DNA from 3 places in the Oerskovia enterophila genome. Region 2 is predicted to be linked to each of the others. Evidence: riboswitches for the same ligand, from Rfam matches in the RefSeq annotation. Region 2 holds a riboswitch; each other region holds the start of a gene.
The links. Region 2 has a riboswitch for thiamine pyrophosphate ahead of thiC (phosphomethylpyrimidine synthase ThiC). Riboswitches for the same ligand answer to the same signal wherever they lie in the genome.
Positions count from the first base shown of each region.

Region 1: it holds a riboswitch for thiamine pyrophosphate, as region 2 does, so the genes downstream of both, thiD (bifunctional hydroxymethylpyrimidine kinase/phosphomethylpyrimidine kinase) here and thiC (phosphomethylpyrimidine synthase ThiC) in region 2, are expected to answer to the same signal.
Region 3: it holds a riboswitch for thiamine pyrophosphate, as region 2 does, so the genes downstream of both, ACIPWA_RS08590 (thiamine ABC transporter substrate-binding protein) here and thiC (phosphomethylpyrimidine synthase ThiC) in region 2, are expected to answer to the same signal.

Region 1 is NZ_JBIVFZ010000001.1:1,068,574-1,076,169, forward strand. It holds gene pheT (phenylalanine--tRNA ligase subunit beta) at 1-587, shown strand, start outside; gene ACIPWA_RS04710 (SDR family NAD(P)-dependent oxidoreductase) at 592-1,440, shown strand; gene ACIPWA_RS04715 (YceI family protein) at 1,662-2,330, shown strand; gene ACIPWA_RS04720 (hypothetical protein) at 2,356-2,724, opposite strand; gene ACIPWA_RS04725 (DUF389 domain-containing protein) at 2,842-3,828, opposite strand; gene ACIPWA_RS04730 (HEAT repeat domain-containing protein) at 3,862-4,689, opposite strand; TPP riboswitch at 4,831-4,931, shown strand; gene thiD (bifunctional hydroxymethylpyrimidine kinase/phosphomethylpyrimidine kinase) at 4,923-6,533, shown strand; gene ACIPWA_RS04740 (hypothetical protein) at 6,598-6,870, opposite strand; gene ACIPWA_RS04745 (quinone oxidoreductase family protein) at 6,867-7,596, opposite strand, start outside.
Region 2 is NZ_JBIVFZ010000004.1:257,785-265,380, reverse strand. It holds gene clpB (ATP-dependent chaperone ClpB) at 1-2,379, shown strand, start outside; gene ACIPWA_RS14210 (CAP domain-containing protein) at 2,583-3,668, shown strand; gene ACIPWA_RS14205 (diacylglycerol/lipid kinase family protein) at 3,736-4,719, shown strand; TPP riboswitch at 4,860-4,969, shown strand; gene thiC (phosphomethylpyrimidine synthase ThiC) at 5,026-6,705, shown strand; gene ACIPWA_RS14195 (response regulator) at 6,805-7,467, opposite strand; gene ACIPWA_RS14190 (sensor histidine kinase) at 7,464-7,596, opposite strand, start outside.
Region 3 is NZ_JBIVFZ010000002.1:917,471-925,066, reverse strand. It holds gene ACIPWA_RS08610 (phosphotriesterase family protein) at 1-627, shown strand, start outside; gene ACIPWA_RS08605 (YdeI/OmpD-associated family protein) at 838-1,275, shown strand; gene ACIPWA_RS08600 (serine hydrolase) at 1,442-2,863, opposite strand; gene ACIPWA_RS08595 (DUF4235 domain-containing protein) at 2,931-3,200, opposite strand; TPP riboswitch at 3,370-3,495, shown strand; gene ACIPWA_RS08590 (thiamine ABC transporter substrate-binding protein) at 3,554-4,645, shown strand; gene ACIPWA_RS08585 (ABC transporter permease) at 4,651-6,348, shown strand; gene ACIPWA_RS08580 (ABC transporter ATP-binding protein) at 6,348-7,596, shown strand, end outside.

The DNA of each region.
Region 1 (7,596 bases), on a different contig from region 2:
GCTGGTGGGGCGCAGGTCGCGCCGCCGACTGGACCGACGCGCTCGCGGCCGCCGAGCTCGTGGCCGACCGTGTGGGCGTGGACGTGGTCGTCGTCGCCGACCACGACCACGCGCCGTGGCACCCCGGCCGGACGGCGAGGCTCGAGCTGTCGGACGGGACCGTCGTCGGGCACGCGGGCGAGCTGCACCCCAAGGTGCTCGAGACGCTCGGCCTGCCCGCGCGGACCGTCGCGTTCGAGGTCGACCTGGACGCCCTGATCGCCGCCGCCCCGGAGCAGCCCGTGCAGGCGGCTCCCGTCTCGTCGTTCCCGCTCGCGAAGGAGGACCTGGCGCTCGTCGTCGACGCCTCCGTGCCGGCCTCGGCCGTGCGCGCCGCGATCGAGGAGGGGGCGGGCGACCTGCTCGAGGAGCTCGCGCTCTTCGACGTCTACACCGGTCCCCAGGTCGGCGAGGGCAAGAAGTCGCTCGCGTTCTCGCTGCGCCTGCGCGGCACCGACCGCACCCTGACCGCGGAGGACTCCGCGGCGGTGCGCGCCGCGGCCGTCGCCGCGGCGCACGAGAAGGTCGGGGCCGAGCTGCGTGGCTGACGTCGTGAGCGTCGCCCCCGCGCGTACCGCCCTCGTCACGGGCGGTACGCGCGGGATCGGCCGCGCGGTCGTGCGGGGGCTCGCCGAGGCGGGCCTGGACGTCGCGGTCCTGGGTCGGGACGCGTCCCGCGTGGACGACGTCGTCGCGGAGGTTCGCGCGCTGGGTCGCCGTTCCGTGGGGCTGGTCGCGGACGTCGGTTCGCCCGCGTCGGTGGACGCGGCGGTCGCGCGCGCCGAGGCCGAGCTGGGCGGGATAGACCTCCTGGTCAACAACGCCGGGCGCATCGATGCCGAGGTCCCGCTGTGGGAGGCGGACCCCGACGAGTGGTGGTCCGTCATGGAGACCAACGTGCGTGGGCCGTTCCTGCTCGCACGCGCGGTCGTCCCCCGGATGCTCGCCCGCGGCGGGGGCCGGGTGGTCGACCTCAGCTCCGGTGCGGGCTCGCACGACATGGACGGTGCGAGCGCCTACAACGCGAGCAAGACCGCGCTGCTGCGCATGGGGTCGAACCTGCACCTGTCGGGTCATGCCCGGGGGCTGCGGACGTTCGAGGTCTCGCCCGGGGTCGTGCAGACCGACCTGACCGCGTCCATGGACATGCACGTGGGACGCACCGAGTGGACCCCGGTCGAGCGGACGGTCGAGATGATCGTCGCGGTCGCGCGCGGAGAGCTCGACGCGTGGTCGGGGGCGTTCGTCCGGGTCACGCACGACTCTCCCGAGTCGCTGCGAGCCGCGTCCGACGCTGCCACCGGCTCGACGGACAGCGTGCCAGGACCGGAAGCGCGTCGGTTGCGCGTGACGCGGTTCGGTGACGACGACCCGATGCCGGGGGCGCTCCCGGCGCGCTGAACCCGGGCCGCTCGCTTCCCGCGACCGATCAGAAGGGCCGCTGCTCCTCCGGGAGCAGCGGCCCTTCGCGTCGTCCACCGTGGTCGGGAGGTGGCCAGGTTCACCCTTCGAGTAGTTGAACTTTCTACTACTCATGGGGAATGCTCGAGGGGCACACCGACCCGGTCGGTGCGGACACCGCCGTTCTGCACCTGCGAGAACGAGCGAGAGGCCCTGCCCGGATGACGATCGACCACCCGACCCGGTTCTGGAACGGCATGACGATCCCGGATGCGGGGACGTTCCTGTTGGACGAGGCCCACAAGCGGGTCGGGTTCCTCGGCAAGCACATGATGGTCTCGCCGGTGCGCGGTGAGCTCACGCGTGCGAGCGCCACGATCGTCGTCGGGGCCGACCCCCTCGCGTCCACGGTCGCCGCGACCATGGACGCGACAAGTCTCACGACCCACCACGACGAGCGCGACGGGCACCTGCGCAGCGCCGACTTCCTGGACGTCGAGCGATTCCCGACCGTCGAGTTCCGCAGCACGTCGGTGCGCTGGCAGGGCCCGCAGGACGACGCCATGCTCAGCTGGGCGCGCCTGCGCAACCGTTCGCCCGAGCGCTCCGAGGTCCCTGCGGCCAGGATCCAGGGTGCTGGTGCGGGGCACTTCGTCGTGAGCGGGCTGCTCACGATCCGGGGAGTGACCCTGCCGATCGATCTGACCATGCAGTTCGGCGGGGCGCGGCGAGACCCGTACGGCCGCGACATCTTCGGGTTCAGCGCCTCGGGCACGTTCGACCGCGAGGCCTACGGGCTCGTGTGGAACGTCGTGCTGGAGACCGGCGGGCTGCTGGTGGGCAAGAAGGTCGAGATCGAGATCGCCGGCGAGGCGATCCGGCAGGACTGAGCGACTGTCGCTCGTCGCTCGGTGGTCAGGAGTGGCGGCGTCCGCGGGACGCCCCGAACGGACCACCCACGAACAGCCCCAGGCCGAGCACGAACCCGAAGTCGTACCAGTTCCCGTTGTTGTGGACCTCGTAGATGTTCACCGTGTCGGTGAACAGCGAGATCACGAACGTCACGGGCACGATGATGCCCTGCCACAGGCCCAGCCAGAACCCCGCCGGGCTGCCGTCCGCGGTGGGCGTGCCGACGTCGGGGTTGGGTCCTGGGGCGCACGCGGCGAGGACGAGGGCCGCGCCGACCAGTGCCAGGGCGAGGACCAGGCGTCGACGGCCGCGGTCCGGACCACCCTCCGAGCGGGTCCGAGGTGAGACGTCGTTCCCGTGGGTCGAGCTCATGACCGGCCTCCTCGTCGTGGGGCCGTCCTGGCCCACCTCCAGGATCCGCCGATCACCGCGCGGGCTCAACCGGGCGGGCTCACCGGGCGCGCTCAACCGGGCGGGGCCGTCGGGCCGTCAGCCGGTCGCCGGCAGTCGCCTCGTCCCACCGATCACGAGCGTGACGTCGACGTCGACGTCGGCGAGCCCCGCCTCGTCGAGCGCCGCGCGCAGGGTGGCGGCATCGGCCTCGGGGGCCGGGCCGATCGCTTCGATCCTCAGGACCGACCCGCTGAAGGAGATCCCGGTGATCGTCCAGCTCTCCTGCTCGGCCCACGCCTGGGCCACAGGAGCCGCGGCGATCTTGTCCGCGTTCTGCCGCAGGACGTGCTGGCTGATGGTGCTGAGGGGAACCGCGACGAGGAGCAGGGCAGCTGCGACCGTGACGAGGCTCGCACCCCGCAGGGGGCCGACGAACCGCTCGGTCTCGCCTGCGGCCGTGCGGACCTGGAAGAGCAGGAAGACGATCGTGCCGGTCGCGATGATCGCCGCGACGTTGGTCGCGAACAGCAGCAGCGCCCCCAAGGCCTGGTTCGGGGCCCCGGACTCGAGCGTGAGGCCGACGACCGCGAGCGGCGGGACGAGCGAGATCGCGATGGCGACGCCCGGCAGGGCGTCCGACACGTCAGCGCGTACCAGGGCGAACGCACCGACGGCCCCGGTCGCGAGCGCCGCGAGCAGGTCGATGAGCTGGGGCGTGACGCGGCCCGCGACCTGGCTGTTGGTCGCCGCGACGATCTCGATCGGGACGAACAGCCCGACGACGTACCCGGTCGCGACCACCCCCGCAGCGCCCGCGACGACCAGGAGCGCCGACGAGGTCAGGTTCCTGTGGTCGTTGAGGACGATCGCGAGCGCGGTCCCGACGATGGGCGTCATGAGGGGCGCGACGATCATGGCGCCGATCACGGTGGCCGTGCTGTCGGCTGCGACGCCCGCCGACGCGATGATCGCGGCGAGGATCAGCAGGGTCCAGAACGTGGCCTGACGCGACCGGGAGGACGGCCCCTCGCTGATGAACAGCGCGGACGTCATCCGCTGGACGTCGGCCGTGGTGACGCGCATGCTGCCTCCCGGGGCGTCTGAGTGCCCCCAGCATCACAGGGGGTCGGCGCTCGCGCTCGGTGTACCGGTGCGGACACGGCGCACGCGCTGCCAGGTCTTCAGGGACTTGCGTGCCGCGCTCGCGACCGTGCTGCCGTTCGCGATGGCCACGGTCTCCTCCGCAGGGTCTGCTGCGACGTGGAGCAGCCGCTCGTGGACACGCTCGCTCCCGGTTCTCCCGAGGGCACGGACCGCCCAGTACCGGGTGTGGACGTCCGGTGCGCACGCCTGGTCGAGGAGCCAGACCGACTGGTCGGGGTCGATCGAGCCCAGGGCGTTCGCCACGTACCCCAGGAGCGGGAACCGGTGCTCGACGAGCTCGCGGCGCAGCGCGTCGACGGCGTCGGCACCCCCGAGACCGGCCAGCGCTCCGGCCGCGGCCTCCCGCACGACGTGCTCGGGGTCGCCGAGCCGGGCGACGAGGTGCGGCACTGCCTCGTGCGCGTCCAGGTCACCGAGCACCTCGCAGCCGACACTCCGCTCGGAGGTGACGGGGGAGCCGAGCAGGGCGAGGGCGTAGGGGACGGCTCCCCGGAATCCCGCCCGAGCGCAGGCTGCCGTGAGGTACCAGGTGGCCGACACCCCGGACTCGAGGGCGCGCATCATCGCCGGTTCGAGCGATGGGTCCGCGAAGGCGTAGAGGCGGTTGAGAGTCCGCTCGAACGTGCCGATCGGGTATCGCTCGACGTGCAGCACGACGTCGCGCAGGGCGTCGACGGCGCCCTGGTCGTCGTTCATGGCTCGCTCGGCGGCGTCGTCGACCGCGTCCTCGTGGACCTCGGGGTCCGGGTCGAGGAGCCCGGCGACCAGGTCGTCGGTCATCGTGAGGCCGAGGGGCGCGAGCGACGCCGGCGAGCGGGAGCGGAGCGAACCATGCGGTGAGCATAGAGGCGGGCGACGCCTCAGGTGCCGCCACCAGGCGGACCGCCGCCGGCAGGACGCCCCTCGCCCGCTAGAGTTCCCTGCAATGACACGGGGTGCCCGCTCCCACGAGCCGGGCTGAGAACACACCCGTCGAACCTGATCTAGCTAGCACTAGCGAAGGGATGTCGGCAATGTCGCTTGCTGCCACCGCACCTGTCCTGCCCACCCCCACCCCCGCACCTGCGCCGGGGACCCGGGGTGCGACCGAGCACGGCGTGTCGCCGGGGGCCGAGGCCTCCCGCCCCCGCGTCCTGTCCATCGCGGGCACCGACCCGACGGGAGGCGCCGGGATCCAGGCCGACCTCAAGGCGTTCGCGGCGCACGGCGCGTACGGCATGGCGGTCACGACCGCCCTGGTCGCGCAGAACACGCACGGCGTCCGCACGGTCCACGTCCTGGGTGCGGACTTCCTCACCGAGCAGCTCGACGCGGTCTCGGACGACGTCACGATCGACGCGGTCAAGATCGGCATGGTCGCCGACGAGCCGAACGCACGCGCGATCGCCGCGTGGCTTCGTCGTGTGCAGCCGCCGTTCGTCGTGCTCGACCCCGTCATGGTCGCCACGAGCGGCCACCGCCTCCTCGACGAGGAGGCCGAGCAGGCCGTGCGCGAGCTGGTCGCGCTCGCCGACCTCGTGACCCCCAACCTCCCCGAGCTCGCCGTCCTCGTCGGCGAGCAGGCCGCGACCACCTGGCCCGACGCCCTCGCCCAGGCGAGGCGCCTGCACGCGGCGAGCGGCGCCGTCGTGCTCCTGAAGGGTGGTCACCTCACCGGGGAGGAGTCGCCCGACGCCCTGGTGGGCGCGTGCGGGCCCGACGACGTCACGACCTTCTCCGCGCCCCGCGTCGACACCGTGCACACCCACGGGACCGGGTGCTCGCTGTCGGCGGCGGTCGCCGCCCTGCGTCCCCGACGGGACGGCTGGGAGAGCGCGACGCGCGACGCGAAGACCTGGTTGACCGGCGCGCTGCGGGCCGGGGGAGCGTTGGCGGTGGGCACGGGCCGCGGACCCGTCGACCACCTGGCGCACCTGCCCACGCTGGGCAGGCAGGTGTTCTCCGAGGAGGCCTGGGCGCGGATCGAGGGGTGGCGCGAGGCCGTCGAGAGCATGGGGTTCGTGCGGGCGCTCGCGGACGGGAGCCTCGCCGCCGAGGACTTCGGGTTCTACCTCGCGCAGGACGCCGCGTACCTCGCCGAGTACTCGCGCGTGCTGTCGCGGGCGAGCCAGCTCGCGCCGACGCCGGAGGCCCGGCAGTTCTTCGCGGGGGCGGCAGTCGAGTCGCTCGAGGTCGAGCAGGCGCTGCACCGTGACTGGTTGGGCGAGCACGCCGGGATGGACCGGGGGGCGGTCGAGAGCGTCGACCCCTCTCCCGTGACCGCCGCCTACACCAACCACCTGCACGCGGCGTCGAACGGGTCGTACGCGGAGACCGTCGCGGCGCTGCTGCCGTGCTACTGGTTGTACTCGTACATCGGCGACGTCCTGGTGCGCCGGGCGGGGGACCTCGACGGGCATCCTTACGCGCGCTGGATCTCGCTCTACGGTGACCCGGCCTTCCAGGAGGCGACACGCACCGCGTGCTCGTTCGCCGACGAAGCCGCGCGCTGGGCCTCGCCCGCCGAGCTCGAACGCATGCTGCGCGCGTTCGAGCTGTCCTCGATGCACGAGTACCTGTTCTTCGAGCAGGGGCTGACCCGGCCGACCTGGCCCGAGGCGCCGGTCGGGGGCGCCGAGAAGTGAGTAGATGCTCCTGATCCGGGGGGAACGGGGGCATCTGCTCACTTCTCGGCGCGAGCGGCCGTCCTCAGGCGCTCGTCGTCCCGCCGTCCGGGTACGTGCAGCTGTACCCGGGCGGCCACCAGCGCCACGACGTGCTGACCTCGTTCGACGACACGCCCTCGGGGCGCTCCGTGACGCACTGCGCGCGCATCTGGTCGAGCCCGACCGTCAGGTAGTAGACCGCGAGCACGCCCGTGAAGACGACCATGAGGACGGTCAGCGCCAGGCGCAGGCGGCGGTCCGTGCGCCGGGTGGGTTCGTCCTCGCCGGGGCGCGGCGGCACCCAGTCCCAGCTCACGAGGCGGCGCCCGGGACGAGCAGCACCTTGCCGGTCGTCTCCCGGCCCTCCAGGGCGCGGTGCGCGTCGGCGGCGCGGGCGAGCGGGAACGTCGCGCCCACCCGCACGTCGAGGTCGCCCGAGGCCACGAGCGCGAAGACCTCGTCGGCGCGCTCGAGGAGCTCGGCGCGCGTCGCGGTGTAGTCGTCGAGCTTGGGGCGGGTCGCGAACAGCGAGCCACCCTTGTTGAGGCGCTGGAGGTCGAACGGAGGCACCTGGCCCGAGGACCCGCCGAACAGCACGAGCATCCCGCGGCGGCGCAGCGACGCGAGGGAGGCCTCGAACGTGTCCTTGCCGACCGAGTCGTAGGCGACCGCGACGCCCCGACCGCCCGTGAGGTCGCGCACGATCGCGGGCAGCTCGGTCGTGAGGTCGTCGAGCTCGGCGTAGTTCACGACGTCGGACGCCCCGGCCGCGCGCGACAGCTCGGCCTTGGCCTCGGTCGAGACGGTCGTGATGACGCGCGCGCCGCGGCGCACCGCGAGCTGGGTCGCGAGCAGGCCGACGCCTCCGGCCCCCGCGTGCAGCAGGACGTCGTCCCCGGGCTGGACCTGGTACGTCGAGGTCACGAGGTAGTGGGCCGTGAGCCCCTGCAGGCCGACGGCCGCCGCGACGCGCAGGTCGACCGACTCCGGCACGGGGATCGCGACGTCCGCCGGGACGACCACCTGCTCGGCGTACGAGCCG
Region 2 (7,596 bases):
CCGACGGCGTCGCGCGCGACGTCGACCGCCCTCGACCTGGCCTCGAAGGAGGCCCAGGGCATGGGGGACGAGTACGTCTCGACCGAGCACCTGCTCATCGGCATCGCCGCAGGTTCCTCGCCCGCCGCACAGATCCTCACGGACGCCGGGGCGAGCGCCGACGCGCTGCGCTCGGCCCTGCCCGCGGTCCGCGGCTCGGGCCGCGTCACGAGCCCCAACCCCGAGGGCACCTACAAGGCCCTCGAGCAGTACGGCCAGGACCTCACCGCGGCCGCGGCCGAGGGCAAGCTCGACCCCGTGATCGGGCGCGACTCGGAGATCCGGCGCGTCGTGCAGGTCCTGTCCCGGCGCACCAAGAACAACCCCGTCCTGATCGGTGACCCCGGCGTCGGCAAGACGGCCGTGGTCGAGGGGCTGGCCCAGCGCATCGTCGCGGGCGACGTCCCCGACTCGCTCAAGGGCAAGAAGCTCATCTCGCTCGACCTCGCGGCCATGGTCGCGGGCGCCAAGTACCGCGGTGAGTTCGAGGAGCGGCTCAAGGCCGTCCTGGAGGAGATCAAGTCCTCGGACGGCGAGGTCGTGACCTTCATCGACGAGCTCCACACCGTGGTCGGTGCGGGCGCGGGCGGAGAGGGCGCCATGGATGCGGGCAACATGCTCAAGCCCATGCTCGCCCGCGGCGAGCTGCGCCTGGTCGGTGCGACGACCCTCGACGAGTACCGCGAGCACATCGAGAAGGACCCGGCCCTCGAGCGCCGCTTCCAGCAGGTCTTCGTGGGCGAGCCCTCGGTCGAGGACACCGTCGCGATCCTGCGCGGGCTCAAGGAGCGCTACGAGGCGCACCACAAGGTGACCATCGCCGACTCGGCGCTCGTGGCTGCCGCCGCGCTCTCGGACCGCTACATCACGGGCCGCAAGCTCCCCGACAAGGCGATCGACCTGGTCGACGAGGCCGCGTCGCGCCTGCGCATGGAGCTCGACTCGTCGCCCATCGAGATCGACGTGCTCCAGCGCGCCGTCACGCGCCTCGAGATGGAGGAGGTCGTGCTCTCCGAGTCCGACGACCCCGCCTCGCGCGAGCGCCTCGAGAAGCTGCGTGCCGACCTGGCCGACCGCCGCGAGGAGCTGTCCGCGCTGACCGCGCGCTGGGACGCCGAGAAGGCGGGCCACAACCGCGTCGGCGACCTGCGCGCCAAGCTCGACGAGCTCCGCGTCCAGGTCGAGCGGGCCATCCGCGAGGGCGACCTCGAGACCGCGGGGCGCATCCAGTACGGCGAGATCCCGCAGCTCCAGGAGCAGCTCCAGGCGGCCGAGCAGGAGGAGGCGTCGATCGACAGCGACGAGTCCGCCACGGCGCCGCCCCAGGCGCCGATGATCGCCGACAAGGTCGGTGCGGACGAGATCGCCGAGGTCGTGTCCGCGTGGACCGGTATCCCCGCGGGCCGCATGCTCCAGGGCGAGTCCGAGAAGCTCCTCCACATGGAGGACGTGATCGGTAAGCGCCTGATCGGGCAGAAGGCTGCGGTCGCCGCGGTGTCGGACGCCGTACGACGTTCCCGCGCAGGCGTCGCCGACCCCGACCGCCCCACGGGCTCGTTCCTGTTCCTCGGCCCCACGGGCGTCGGCAAGACCGAGCTCGCGAAGGCGCTCGCGGACTTCCTGTTCGACGACGAGCGTGCCATGGTGCGCATCGACATGTCGGAGTACAGCGAGAAGCACAGCGTCTCGCGCCTGGTCGGTGCCCCTCCGGGGTACGTCGGCTACGAGGAGGGCGGCCAGCTCACCGAGGCCGTGCGGCGCAGGCCGTACTCGGTCGTGCTGCTCGACGAGGTCGAGAAGGCGCACCCCGAGGTGTTCGACATCCTGCTCCAGGTGCTCGACGACGGCCGGTTGACCGACGGCCAGGGCCGAACGGTCGACTTCCGCAACGTCATCCTGGTGCTGACGTCGAACCTGGGCTCGCAGTTCCTCGTGGACCCGCTGCTCGACGACGCGGCCAAGCGTGAGGGCGTCATGTCGGCTGTGCGGGCGAGCTTCAAGCCCGAGTTCATCAACCGGCTCGACGACGTCGTGATCTTCGACCCGCTCAACCTCGACGAGCTGGGACGGATCGTGGACATCGCGGTCGACCGGCTCGGCGAACGGCTCGCGGACCGTCGCCTGACGCTCGAGGTCACGGCCGGAGCGCGCGAGTGGCTCGCGCTCGAGGGCTTCGACCCCGCGTACGGAGCGCGTCCGCTGCGCCGCCTGGTGCAGCGCGAGATCGGCGACCGCCTCGCGCGCAAGCTGCTCGCGGGCGAGATCGCGGACGGCGACACGATCGTGGTCGACCGCTCGCAGGTCGAGGGCGAAGGGCTCGAGCTCCGCGTCCAGCAGTGACGCCCCGGTGAGGTGCGTGCCGTCGGGCGGGGGGATCCTCCTGCCCGACGGCGTCGCTCGCCTCGTGCGTGGAAGGCCCGGTCCCCTGAGGGGTCCGGGCCTTCGTGCGTGCGCAGCCTGGTCTCGCTCCCACGGAACGGGCATACTGGACGATCAGCCCACGTTCCCTCGACGGAAGGTCATTCGTGCTGCCGGACTCTCCCGTGCCCGACCACCTTCCGCAGACCCGCGCCGCCCGCCGCCGTGCCGAGGAGATCGCGTCCTCGCCGTCGCGCGCGGCCAGGCGCCGGCGCCGTGCCGAGGCCGTCCGGCACGCACGCCCCGGCGCCGAGGTGCGTCGCGCGAGCGCGCTGCCTCAGGTCATGGTGGTCACGCTCGGCCTCGTGGGCGGTCTGCTCGCGGTCCCGGCCGTCCAGGAGCTCGACGGCGAGGGGCCGGGTCTCGAACCGATCGGAGCGCGCTGGGACGCCGCGCTCGGGCGGGACGCCGACCGCGCCAGCCGGAGCGACGGCCCCCGCGGAGCGGTCCTCGCCGAGGCGGACCCCGCTGCGCAGGCGCCTGTGGCGCCGACGGTCGAGCGACCGGGCGGGGGAGCCGGGGGTCCGTCGGACACGCCCCCCGCGCCCGACCCTGCGCCGACCACCGAGGCTGCGCCCGAGGCACCCGCCCCGACCGGCCCGCCGCAGCTCGGCGCGACCGGACCCGAGGTCCAGGCGATCCAGGAGCGGCTGCAGGTGCACGGGGCCACGGTCCTGGCCGACGGCGAGTTCGGTGCGGGGACCGACCGCGCTCTGCGCACGTTCCAGGCGGCACGAGGCCTCGAGCCCGACGGCGTGGCCGGTGCGGCGACCCGGGCCGCGCTGCTCGCCGACCCCACCACCTCGACGGGCGGAGCCGGCTCGACCGGGGGAGCGCCGTCGTCGGGCACCGGGGACATGGCCGCGGTGCTGAGCCTCGTCAACGGGCAGCGCACGGCCGCGAGCTGCCCGGCCCTGCGGGCCGACGACCAGCTCGCCCGCGCCGCGACCCTGCACGCGCAGGACATGGTCGACCAGGGGTACTTCAGCCACACGAGCCTCGACGGGCGGACGTTCGGCGACCGCGTGACCGCTCAGGGGTACGCGCGACCCGGCGGTGAGAACATCGCCGCGGGCCAGCAGACCGCCCAGGCCGTGGTCGACGCGTGGATGGCGTCCGAGGGGCACCGTGCGAACATCCTCAACTGCGACTTCACCGCGATGGGGATCGGGCGCGTGGGCAACACCTGGGTGCAGGTCTTCGGGTACTGAGGACGCCCGGAAGGTCCGAGGTGTCCGCTTGCCGGGCGAGCCAGCGCGCGCCGCGACATACTCAGGTGTGAACCCGTCCCACGAAGCAACGCCCGAGCCCGCCGCCCAGCAACGTCTCGACCACGCACCGCTCCGTTCCGCGGTCATCGTCAACCCGAACCGGGTCGAGGGGCTCGACGAGCTCCGCCGGACCATCGAGGCCCAGCTCGCCGACGCGGGCTGGCCCGCCCCCGCCTGGCTCGAGACGACCGCCGAGGACCCCGGCACCGGCCAGGCCCGGCAGGCCGTCGAGGACGGCGCCGAGGTCGTGTTCGTGAGCGGCGGCGACGGCACCGTGCGCGCCTGCATCGAAGGGCTCGTCGGGACCGAGGCGGCGCTCGCGGTCCTGCCCGGCGGCACGGGCAACCTCCTCGCGACCAACCTCGGTATCCCGCCCAGCCCGGAGGACGGCATCCGCCTCGCGCTCGACCGCGGGCGCCGCGCCGTCGACATCGGCGAGGTCGACGGGCAGGCGTTCGCCGTCATGGCCGGCATGGGGCTCGACGCCGCGATGATGGAGGACGCGCCGACGGCGCTCAAGGCCAAGGCTGGTGCGCTCGCGTACGTCGTCTCCGCGTTCAAGCACCTCGCCGACGACGAGATGAAGGTCGAGGTGCGCGTCGACGACCGGCCGGTGCTGCGCCGTCGTGCACGCAGCGTGCTCGTCGGGAACGTCGGCAAGCTCCAGGCGGGCGTCAACCTGCTGCCCGACGCGGTGCCCGACAACGGGCAGATGGACGTCGCGATCCTCGCGCCCCGCAACCTGGGCCACTGGGTCCAGCTCCTCGTCGGGGTGCTGCGAGGGCGCAAGCGCGTCCCCAACATGGAGGTGCTGCGCGGGTCACGGATCTCCGTGATCTCCGACCGGCCGCAGCCACGCCAGCTCGACGGCGACGTGATCGAGCCGTCGAAGAAGCTCGAGGTCAGCGTCCGTGCCGGGGCGCTGTGGGTGTGCGTCTACCAGCCCGACATGTCCGACGACATCGCGGAGGGCGCGCCGGCGGACGGGTGATCCGTGGCCGCACTCACGGGCAAGCGCCGAACGCGGGACGGTCGCGCCGACGCCCGGCGCGGTGCGCTACGGTGACGACCGCACCACCCAGCACCACCGCACGACCCAGCACCACCGCACCACCAGCACGACCCACAACTCCACACACCCACGGGAGCTCGCAGCAGCGAGCTGAGAGGGCGGCTCAGCGCCGCCGACCGTTCGAACCTGTTCGGATCATGCCGACGTAGGGAGAGAGCCATGAGCTCTGAGACCGCTGTGCCCACAACCACCGGGCCCACCGCCGCTGCACCAGCTGCACCCACCGTGCCCGCCCCGACCACCGGGTCGTCCGCGCACACCATCACGACCGGACCCATCGCGGGGTCCGCCAAGGTCCACCACCCGGTCCCGGGCGCGGAGCACCTGCGCGTCCCCGAGCGCCGCGTGCTCCTGAGCAACGGCGAGCACCTGGACCTGTACGACACCTCTGGCCCCTACACCGAGTCGGACGACCCCGCGGCGTTCGACCTCGCGGGCGGCCTGCCCGCCCTGCGGGCGTCCTGGCTCCGGCCCGACGCCGTCCCCACCGAGCGCGGCACGGGCGGCGCCCGGACGCAGCTCGCCTGGGCGCGCGTCGGGGTCGTGACCGACGAGATGCGCTTCGTCGCTGCCCGCGAGGGCGTCGACGTCGAGCTCGTGCGCGACGAGGTCGCGCGTGGCCGGGCGGTGATCCCGGCCAACCGTCGGCACCCCGAGATCGAGCCCATGATCATCGGCAAGGCGTTCGGCGTGAAGATCAACGCGAACATCGGGAACTCGGCCGTGACCTCCTCGATCGAGGAGGAGGTCGAGAAGATGGTGTGGGCCGCGCGCTGGGGCGCCGACACCCTCATGGACCTCTCGACGGGCAAGGACATCCACGAGACCCGCGAGTGGGTGCTGCGCAACTCCCCGATCCCCGTGGGGACGGTGCCGCTCTACCAGGCGCTCGAGAAGGTCAAGGGGGACCCCGCGAAGCTCACGTGGGAGATCTACCGCGACACCGTGATCGAGCAGGCCGAGCAGGGCGTCGACTACATGACCGTGCACGCGGGCGTCCTGCTGCGCTACGTCCCGCTGACCGCGCGCCGTGTCACGGGCATCGTGTCCCGCGGCGGCTCGATCATGGCCGCGTGGTGCCTCGCGCACCACCAGGAGTCGTTCCTGTACACGCACTTCGCGGAGCTGTGCGAGATCCTGCGCGACTACGACGTCACGTTCTCGCTCGGCGACGGCCTGCGACCGGGGTCCATCGCGGACGCCAACGACGCGGCCCAGTTCGCCGAGCTGCGCACGCTGGGCGAGCTGACCAAGGTCGCGAAGTCCTACGGCGTGCAGGTCATGATCGAGGGTCCGGGGCACGTCCCCATGCACAAGATCGTCGAGAACGTGCGCCTCGAGGAGGAGCTGTGCGAGGAGGCGCCGTTCTACACGCTCGGCCCGCTCGCGACCGACATCGCGCCCGCCTACGACCACATCACGTCCGCGATCGGCGCCGCGATCATCGCCCAGGCCGGGACTGCGATGCTCTGCTACGTCACGCCCAAGGAGCACCTGGGGCTGCCCGACCGCGACGACGTCAAGACGGGGGTCATCACGTACAAGATCGCGGCGCACTCCGCCGACCTGGCCAAGGGGCACCCGCGTGCGCAGCTGCGGGACGACGCGCTGTCCCGTGCCCGGTTCGAGTTCCGCTGGCACGACCAGTTCGCGCTCTCCCTCGACCCCGACACCGCCCGCGCCTTCCACGACGAGACGCTGCCGGCCGAGCCCGCCAAGACCGCGCACTTCTGCTCGATGTGCGGGCCCAAGTTCTGCTCGATGCGGATCTCCGCGGACGTGCGCGAGTATGCCGAGAAGAACGGCCTGACGTCGGTCGAGGCGATCGAGGCCGGCATGGCGGAGAAGTCGAGCGAGTTCACGGACGCGGGCGGCCGGGTCTACCTGCCGGTCGCGGGCAGCTGAGCCGCCCCGGCCACCTGCCCGACCGCTGAGTGCGGAGTACTTGTCGTCGAACGAGCCGATCGGCGACAAGTACTCCGCACTCAGCGGGGTCGGGCGGGGTCAGCTCGTGCCGGGCGCCGCGATCCCGTGCTCGTACGCCCACACCACGAGCTGGACGCGGTCGCGCATGCCCGTCTTGGTCATGATGCGGCTCAGGTGCGACTTCACGGTGCTCGCCTCGAGGTAGAGCGTCGCCGCGATCTCGGCGTTCGACTGCCCCCGGCACAGCAGCGCCAGGATGTCGTGCTCGCGCGAGGTGAGCAGGCCCGAGGCGACCTCGTCGGGCGCGGCGGGGGACCGCCGTCGGGCGAACTCGTCGATCACGCGCCGCGTGAGCGTCTGGTCGACGAGACCCTCACCCGACGCCACGCGCCGCACCGCGTCGACCAGCACGTCGGGCTCGGCGTCCTTGAGCAGGAACCCGCTCGCCCCGGCCTCCAGGGCACCGAACACGTAGTCGTCCAGGTCGAACGTGCTCACCACGAGCACCGGGACAGGGTCGACGACGCCGGGCCCCGCGAGCGCGCGCGTCGCCGTGATGCCGTCCCCGCCGGGCATGCGGACGTCCATGCACACGACGTCGGGGCGCTCGCGGCGCGCGACGCGCACGGCGTCCGTGCCGTTCGCCGCCTCGCCCACGACCTCGAAGCCCTCGCTCTCGAGGATCACGGTGAAGCCTGCGCGGACGACGGCCTGGTCGTCGACCAGCACCACTCGGGTCATGGGGCCTCCTGCCCGACGGCGGAGCCCGGCTCGTCCGTGGACGTCGCCGAGCGCTCGGGGATGGTGGGGGTGGGAGCGGCGGCTTCGGCCGCTGCGGGCCGGGGGACCGTGAGCCGGACCCGCCAGCCG
Region 3 (7,596 bases), on a different contig from region 2:
CAGGCCGTGGACGCGCAGGCCGCAGCGATCTCGCGCGAGCTCTCCGACGGCGTGCGGGACACGGGCATCCGCCCGGGCGTGATCGGCGAGATCGGCGTCTCGCCGGACTTCACCGCGGGGGAGCGGGCGTCGCTGCGGGCCTCGGCCCTGGCGCAGCTCGAGCACCCGCAGGTCGCGATGCAGATCCACCTGCCCGGGTGGCAGCGTCGCGCGCACGAGATCCTCGACCTCGTGCTCGACGAGGTGGGAGTGCGGCCGGAGAAGGTCGTGCTGTGCCACATGGACCCCTCGGCCGAGGACCCCGAGTACCAGCGGGCCGTCGCGGAGCGGGGCGTGTGGCTCGAGTTCGACATGGTCGGCATGGACATCACCTACCCCAAGGAGGGTGTCTCGCCCGACCCGCACACGACCGCGGGCGCGGTCCACCGGCTCGTCGACCTGGGGTTCGCGGGGCAGGTGCTCCTGAGCCACGACGTGTTCCTCAAGCAGATGTGGGTGCAGAACGGCGGCAACGGCTTCGCGTACGTGCCGACCGTCTTCACCGAGATGCTCGCCCGGCGCGGCGTCGAGCGCGAGGTGCTGCGTCGGCTGACGCACGACAACCCGGCGGCGATGCTGACGGCGTGACCGGGGGCGACGGTGTGACCAGGTGACCGCGAGGTAGAACGTGCTGCGCGAGGTAGTGCGCGGTGCGTTCTACCTCGCGCAGCACGTTCTACCTCGGCCCAGGCGTCCCCGCCCCCGTTCCCCGTCCCAGGCTTCCAACCCGGCCCGACGGCGGGGCGAGCGTCGAGCGGTCGGCGCGCGACGTCGTCGGGCCGTTGGAAAACTCGGCCCATGCGATTCCGGACGACGATCCTCCAGAGCGGCAAGACGGCCACCGGCATCCCCGTGCCCGACGACGTGGTTGCCGCGCTCGACGCGGGCAAGCGCGTCCCGGTGCGCGTCACGCTCGGCGGGCACACCTACCGCAGCTCGGTCGCGCCGTACCAGGGGCGGTTCATGATCGCGCTCAGCGCGGAGAACAGGGAGGCCGCCGGGGTGTCGGGCGGCGACGAGGTGGACGTCGAGATCGAGGTCGACGACGCACCGCGCGAGGTCACCGTGCCCGACGACCTCGCGGCAGCGCTCACCGCCGAGGCGCGTGCGGCGTTCGACGGGCTGTCGTTCAGCCGCCGGCGCGCGCTCGTCGAGCCGATCGAGGCCGCGAAGACCCCCGAGACCCGGCAGCGGCGGATCGACAAGGCCGTCGCGGAGCTGGCTCCCGGCGCGTAGGCCCCACGACGGAGATCCCGGGCAGGGCCGGGGCCGGGGCAGGACGACGGTCAGCCCCGGTCCCCGGGTGACCGCGAGGTAGAACGTGCTGCGCGAGGTAGTGCGCGGTGCGTTCTACCTCGCACAGCACGTTCTATCTCGGCCCGGGGGCCCCGCGCAGCACGCCCTACTTCGAGCCCGCCCCGCCACCCAGCAGCGCGAACGCGCTCTCCGCGGTGTCGACCAGCACCATCGGGTTCGCGAGCACGGCCGGGTCCGTGGCCGCGAGCTGCACGGTCACGACGTACGTGTCGCCCTCGGCGTCCTCCGCGAGCCACGAGCCCGCCAGGACGCCGGGCGCGCTGCCACCCTTGAACGCGACGTAGGGCCACGCCGTCGTGTCGACCTCGATGCCGGGGTTGGCCGAGAGCACCTCGCGCACCACGGGGTCCTGCTCGCCGCGGTCGTGCAACCAGACGTGCGCGGCGCACAGGTCCGACGACGTCGCGAACCAGTCGACGTCGTCCTGCCACACGGGCGTGGTCACTCCCGCGGGGTCGACGGCGAGGGGCCCGCCGGGCAGCGCGTCGAGCATCGCGCGCCGTCCCGCGGTGTCGGCCGCCGCCCACCCGGTGGCCTGCGACGGCGAGCCCCAGGCGATCGCGAACGCGTCGCGGGTCGTGAGGAACGGGGTGTTGAGCGACGGGTCGGCGTGCCCCAGCGTGGCCTGCGCGCGTTCGACGGCGTCACGCCCCACGGCCTGGACCAGCAGGTCGGTCGCGGTGTTGTCGCTGATCGAGATCATGAGCTCGGCCGCCTCGCGCACCGTGACCGCGGTGCCCGTGGGCGCGTCCTGGAGCTGCCCCGAGGGCAGGGACCGCACGTCGTCGGTCACGGTCAGCTCGTCGTCCCAGGTCAGCGTCCCGGCCTCGACGGCCTGCGACACCGCGCCCAGCACGTAGAGCTTGAAGATCGAGCCCAGCGGCAGCACCTCGTCAGGGTCCGAGCCGCCAGGGACCCCGTCGACCGCCTGGCACGTCCCGTTGTCCAGGACCTGGGCCACGAGCAGCGAGCTCTGCGCGTCCACGGCGTCGAGGCGTTCGCCCAGCTCGTCCCAGCTCGCCGCGGGGTCGCGGTGCGGGTCGTCGCCCGGGCCGAAGAACAGGGTCTCGATGCGGCTGTCCGCGTCGACACCGATCTGCATCGTGAAGAACTGCCCGCTCGCCCCGACGATCGTCAGCGCGGCCTGCTTCTCGCCCGCGTCGACCACGTCGACCGAGACCGGCACCCACTCCCGGTCCGCGCGGAGCTGGTCCAGCACGGGCACGAGCTGGGCGGCGGGCACCTGGTCCAGGAACGACCGGGCGAACCGCCGATCGAGCGCCGCGGCGTCGGGGGACGCGTCCGCGTTGAGCACCTCGAGCACCCAGGTGGCCGCCTTGCCGACCGTGCCGCCCGGCAGCGCGACCGCGGTCGGGGCCACGCTCGGCGTGGGCGACACCTCGGAGCCGTTCCCGGACGACGAGCACCCGGTCAGTGCGAGCCCCACGACGAGGAGGCCTCCTACGAGGGGTGAGCGACGGCGTCGGGCGGCAGGAGAGGAGGGCATCGAGACACCCTACGGAACATCCGTCACGCGGCGGGCGCTGACCCGCCGGAGCCGCCCGACCCCGGCCTCAGGACGCGCGGGCCGCGAGCCGCGTCACGACGCGCTTGGCCTCGCGCCCCGCGAAACGGCGGGCGAACACGCTCGCGGCCGCAGCGGCCGCGGCGAAGGTGACGGCGCTGATGATGCCGACCTCGGGGTCGTCCAGGTCCTTGGGGGCGTCGTGCCCCGTGGCCTTGGCCCACGCGAAGCTCACGACCTTCTGCGCGACCCAGCCCGCGGCCAGCGTCAGGGCGACGGTCGCGACCTTCTCGGTGAGGGTCTGCTCGTTCTCGGCCATGTGGACCTCCAGGTGAGGGTGAGGCGGGCGGGGCGCGCCGCGCGTCGTGAAGGTGCCCGACGGCGGAGCTCAGGTCCCACCGTAGCCGTCGCCCGGGGCGGGGCGCGCCCCGGGCGAGACCACACGCCGGACCCCTGCCTGCGCCGTCGGACCGCGGTGTAAAGTCGCAGGTGAACGACAGGGGAGCGCCGACCGCCCGGAGACAACGGGCAACAGGCGCTGAGAGTGCGGACCACCGCAGACCCTCGAACCTGATCCGGTTAGCACCGGTGGAGGAAGTCGGGCTTCTCCAGCCTCGCTCACGGGACCTCCCGTGCGCGAGGTCCCCCTCCTGTGACGTCCAAGGAGGACACATGAACACCATCAGTACCCGCCGCGGCACCGCCCGCACGATCGGCCTCGGCCTCGTCGGCGGGCTCAGCGCGCTTGCCCTCACGGCCTGTGCCGGCACGACCGACACGGGCGCGGGCGACACCTCGTCGAGCGCCGAGGCGAGCACCGTCACGCTCGTCACGCACGACTCCTTCAACGTGAGCGAGGACGTCCTCGCCGCGTTCGAGAAGGAGTCCGGGCTGACCGTCAAGCAGGTCGCTCCCGGCGACGGCGGAGCGCTCGTCAACCAGCTGATCCTGACCAAGGACGCGCCGCTCGGCGACGTCGTGTTCGGCATCGACAACTCGTTCGCGACCCGCGCGATCGACGAGGGCGTGCTCGAGCCCTACACGCCCTCGGGCCTCGCCGACTCGGCGACCCAGTACGCCGTGGGCGACGGCGAGCTCACCCCCGTGGACCTCGGCGACGTCTGCGTCAACGTCGACCACGCCTGGTTCACGGCAGCGGGGATCCCCGAGCCCGTGACGCTCGACGACCTGACCGAGCCCGAGTACAAGGACCTGCTCGTCGTGACCAACCCCGCGACGTCGTCGCCCGGGCTGTCGTTCCTGCTCGCGACCGTCGGCGCCTACGGAGAGGACGGCTGGGAGGGCTACTGGAGCAAGCTCAAGGACAACGGCGTCAAGGTCGCCGACGGATGGTCCGACGCCTACTACGTCGACTTCTCCGGCTCCGAGGGCAAGGGCCCGCGCCCCCTCGTGCTGTCCTACTCGACGTCGCCCGCGTTCACGGTCACCGAGGACGGCACCGAGACCACCACGGGCGCGCTGCTCGACACCTGCTTCCGCCAGGTCGAGTACACGGGCGTGCTGGCCGGGGCCAAGAACCCCGAGGGCGCCAAGAAGCTCGTCGACTTCCTCGTGAGCGACGCGTTCCAGGCCGACATCGCCGACAACATGTACATGTACCCGGCGGACGCGGACACCGAGCTGCCCGAGGGCTGGGCCGAGTTCGCGCCCCTGTCCCCGTCGCCCTTCGAGGTCGCCCCCGCCGACATCACGGCCCACCGTGACGAGTGGATCAAGGCGTGGACGTCGACGGTGATCGGCTGAGCACGATGCCCGTGAGCCGCGGCCTGCCCGCGGCCGTGCAGCGCGGCGGGCGGGTCCTCCTGTGGGGGCTCGCCGCCGGGCTGCCGCTGCTGTTCCTCGGGGTGTTCTTCGCGTGGCCCGTCGCGACGCTGATCGCGCGCGGGTTCGTCAGCAACGGCTCCCTCGACCTCTCCGGCTTCGCCGAGGTGTTCTCCGAGCCGCGGACCTGGCGGATCATCGGGCTGACGCTGTGGCAGGGCGTGCTCGGCACCGTGATCTCGGTGCTGCTCGGCGTGCCCGGCGCGTACGTGCTGTACCGGTGCCGGTTCCGGGGGTGCACGTTCCTGCGCGCGTTCGTGACCGTGCCGTTCGTGCTGCCGACCGTCGTGGTCGGGGTGGCTTTCCGCTCCCTGCTGGTCGAGGGCGGGCTGCTCGGGTTCCTGCGGCTCGACGGGACGTTCGGGGCGATCGTCCTGGCCCTCGTGTTCTTCAACTACTCGGTCGTGGTGCGGACCGTCGGCGGGCTCTGGGAGCACCTCGACCCGCGCGCCGAGGAAGCGGCTCGCGCCCTGGGCGCCTCGCCCTGGCGTGCGTTCCGGTCCGTGACGCTGCCGTCCCTGGCCCCGGCCATCGCGTCGGCCGCGTCGATCGTGTTCCTGTTCTGCGCCACGGCGTTCGGGGTCGTGCTCGTCCTGGGCGGGGTCCAGTACGGGACCATCGAGACCGAGATCTGGATCCAGACCACGCAGTTCCTCGACCTGCGCGCGGCCGCGGTGCTCTCGGTCGTGCAGCTCGTCGTGGTCGTGGTCGCGCTGAGCGTCGCCAACCGGACCCGCACCCGCCGCGAGCGCGCGCTCCACCTGTCCGCGGCGACGTCCGCCGCCCGGCCGCTGCGCCTGCGGGCCGACGCGGCCCCGCTCGCGGTGACCGCCGTCGTCGTGCTGGGCCTGATCGCCCTGCCGCTCGTCAACCTCCTCGTGCGCTCGTTCCAGACCCCCGACGGCTGGAGCCTCGCGAACTACGCGAACCTCGGCACGACCGGCGGCCGCAACGCCCTGAGCGTGACCGTGTGGGAGGCCACGGCCAACTCGCTTCGGACCGCCGCGATCGCGACGGTGCTCGCGGTCGTGATCGGCGGGCTCGTCGCGCTCGTCGTCTCGCGGCGTCCCCGGTCACGAACGGGTCGGCGGGCGATCAGCGCGCTCGACTCGGTCTTCATGCTCCCGCTCGGCGTCTCGGCGGTGACGGTCGGGTTCGGGTTCCTCATCACGCTCGACAAGCCGCTCGGCATCGACGTGGACCTGCGGACCTCGGGGCTGCTCGTGCCCATCGCGCAGGCGGTCGTCGCGATCCCGCTCGTGGTCCGGACCGTGCTGCCCGTGCTGCGCGCGATCGACCCGCGGCTGCGCGAGGCCGCAGCGACGCTCGGGGCGTCGCCCGCTCGCGTGTTCGCCGCGGTCGACGGACCCATCGCGGCCCGGTCGCTGGGCCTCGCGATCGGGTTCGCGTTCGCGGTGTCGCTCGGCGAGTTCGGGGCGACGTCGTTCCTGGCCCGGCCCGACGCGGCCACGCTCCCCGTGGTCATCTTCCGGCTCATCGGGCGGCCCGGGGCGGAGAACTACGGCATGGCACTGGCTGCGAGCGTCGTGCTCGCGGTCCTCACGGCAACGGTGATGATGGTGGCGGAACGCCTGCGCGGCGACCGCTCGGCAGGAGAGTTCTGATGGACGGAGCCACGGTGGTGGAGCGAACGACGGACGGCTCGGCTGAGCCGCACGTGCCGCACGACCCGAGCGGGAGCACGGCGGGCCGAGGACTCACGGTGCGCGACGTCGTCGTGCACTACCCCGACCCGGCCTCCTCGAAGGGCCCCGGGACGACGGCCGTGCGCGGCGTGAGCCTCGACCTCGCACCGGGCGAGGTGCTCGCCCTGCTGGGGCCGAGCGGCTGCGGCAAGTCGAGCCTCCTGCGCGCCGTCGCGGGGCTGGAGCCCGTCGCGGGCGGGAGCATCGCGTGGGACGGGCGTGACCTCGCGGGCGTGCCCGTGCACCGGCGCGGGTTCGGGCTCATGTTCCAGGAGGGGCAGCTCTTCCCGCACCGGGACGTCGCGGGGAACGTCGCGTTCGGGCTCCAGATGGCGGGCGTCAAGCGGTCCGCGGCGGCGGGCAGGGTGACCGAGCTGCTCGACGTCGTCGGGCTCGCCGGGTACGCGCAGCGGCCCGTCGCGACCCTGAGCGGTGGAGAGCGGCAGCGGGTCGCGCTCGCTCGCGCGCTGGCGCCCGAGCCGCAGCTCCTCCTGCTCGACGAGCCGTTGTCGGCGCTCGACCGGGGGCTGCGCGACCGGCTCGCAGGCGACCTGCGCGCAGCGCTCGTCGCGACCGGGACCACCGCGCTGTTCGTGACGCACGACCACGACGAGGCCTTCACCGTGGCCGATCGCGTGGCCGTCATGGACGCCGGCCGCCTGCTCCAGGTCGCGGCTCCCGAGGACCTGTGGCGCGCTCCCGCGTCGCGGCGGGTCGCGGAGTTCCTGGGGTACCAGGCGTTCGTGGCGCTGGGGTCGTCGCGGTCGCTGGGAGACTCTGCGGCGGACTTCGAAGCGGCTGATCCGTTGTCAGAACGTGGCCGGGGTATGGAGCGGCGTGGTTCTGACAACTTCTCGGCGGCGGGCGGCGAGCTGCTCGCGATCGGCCCGACGGGGCTCGTGCTCGTGCCCGGTGCCCACGCCACGGCCGCACCCGGTGCCCACGCCACGGATGAGTTGTCAGAACGTGGCCGGGGTACGGACCGGGGTGGTTCTGACAACTCATCCAGGGCGTGGTCCGGCACGGTCGTCCGCAGCGCCTTCCGGCGTGGGCGCACCGAGGTCACGGTCGACGTCGACCTGGGGGCCGGCCCGCAGCGCGTGGTCGCGCTCGGCATGCCGTCGGCGACACCCGTGCCCGACGGCGCCACGCACCACTCGTTCGCCC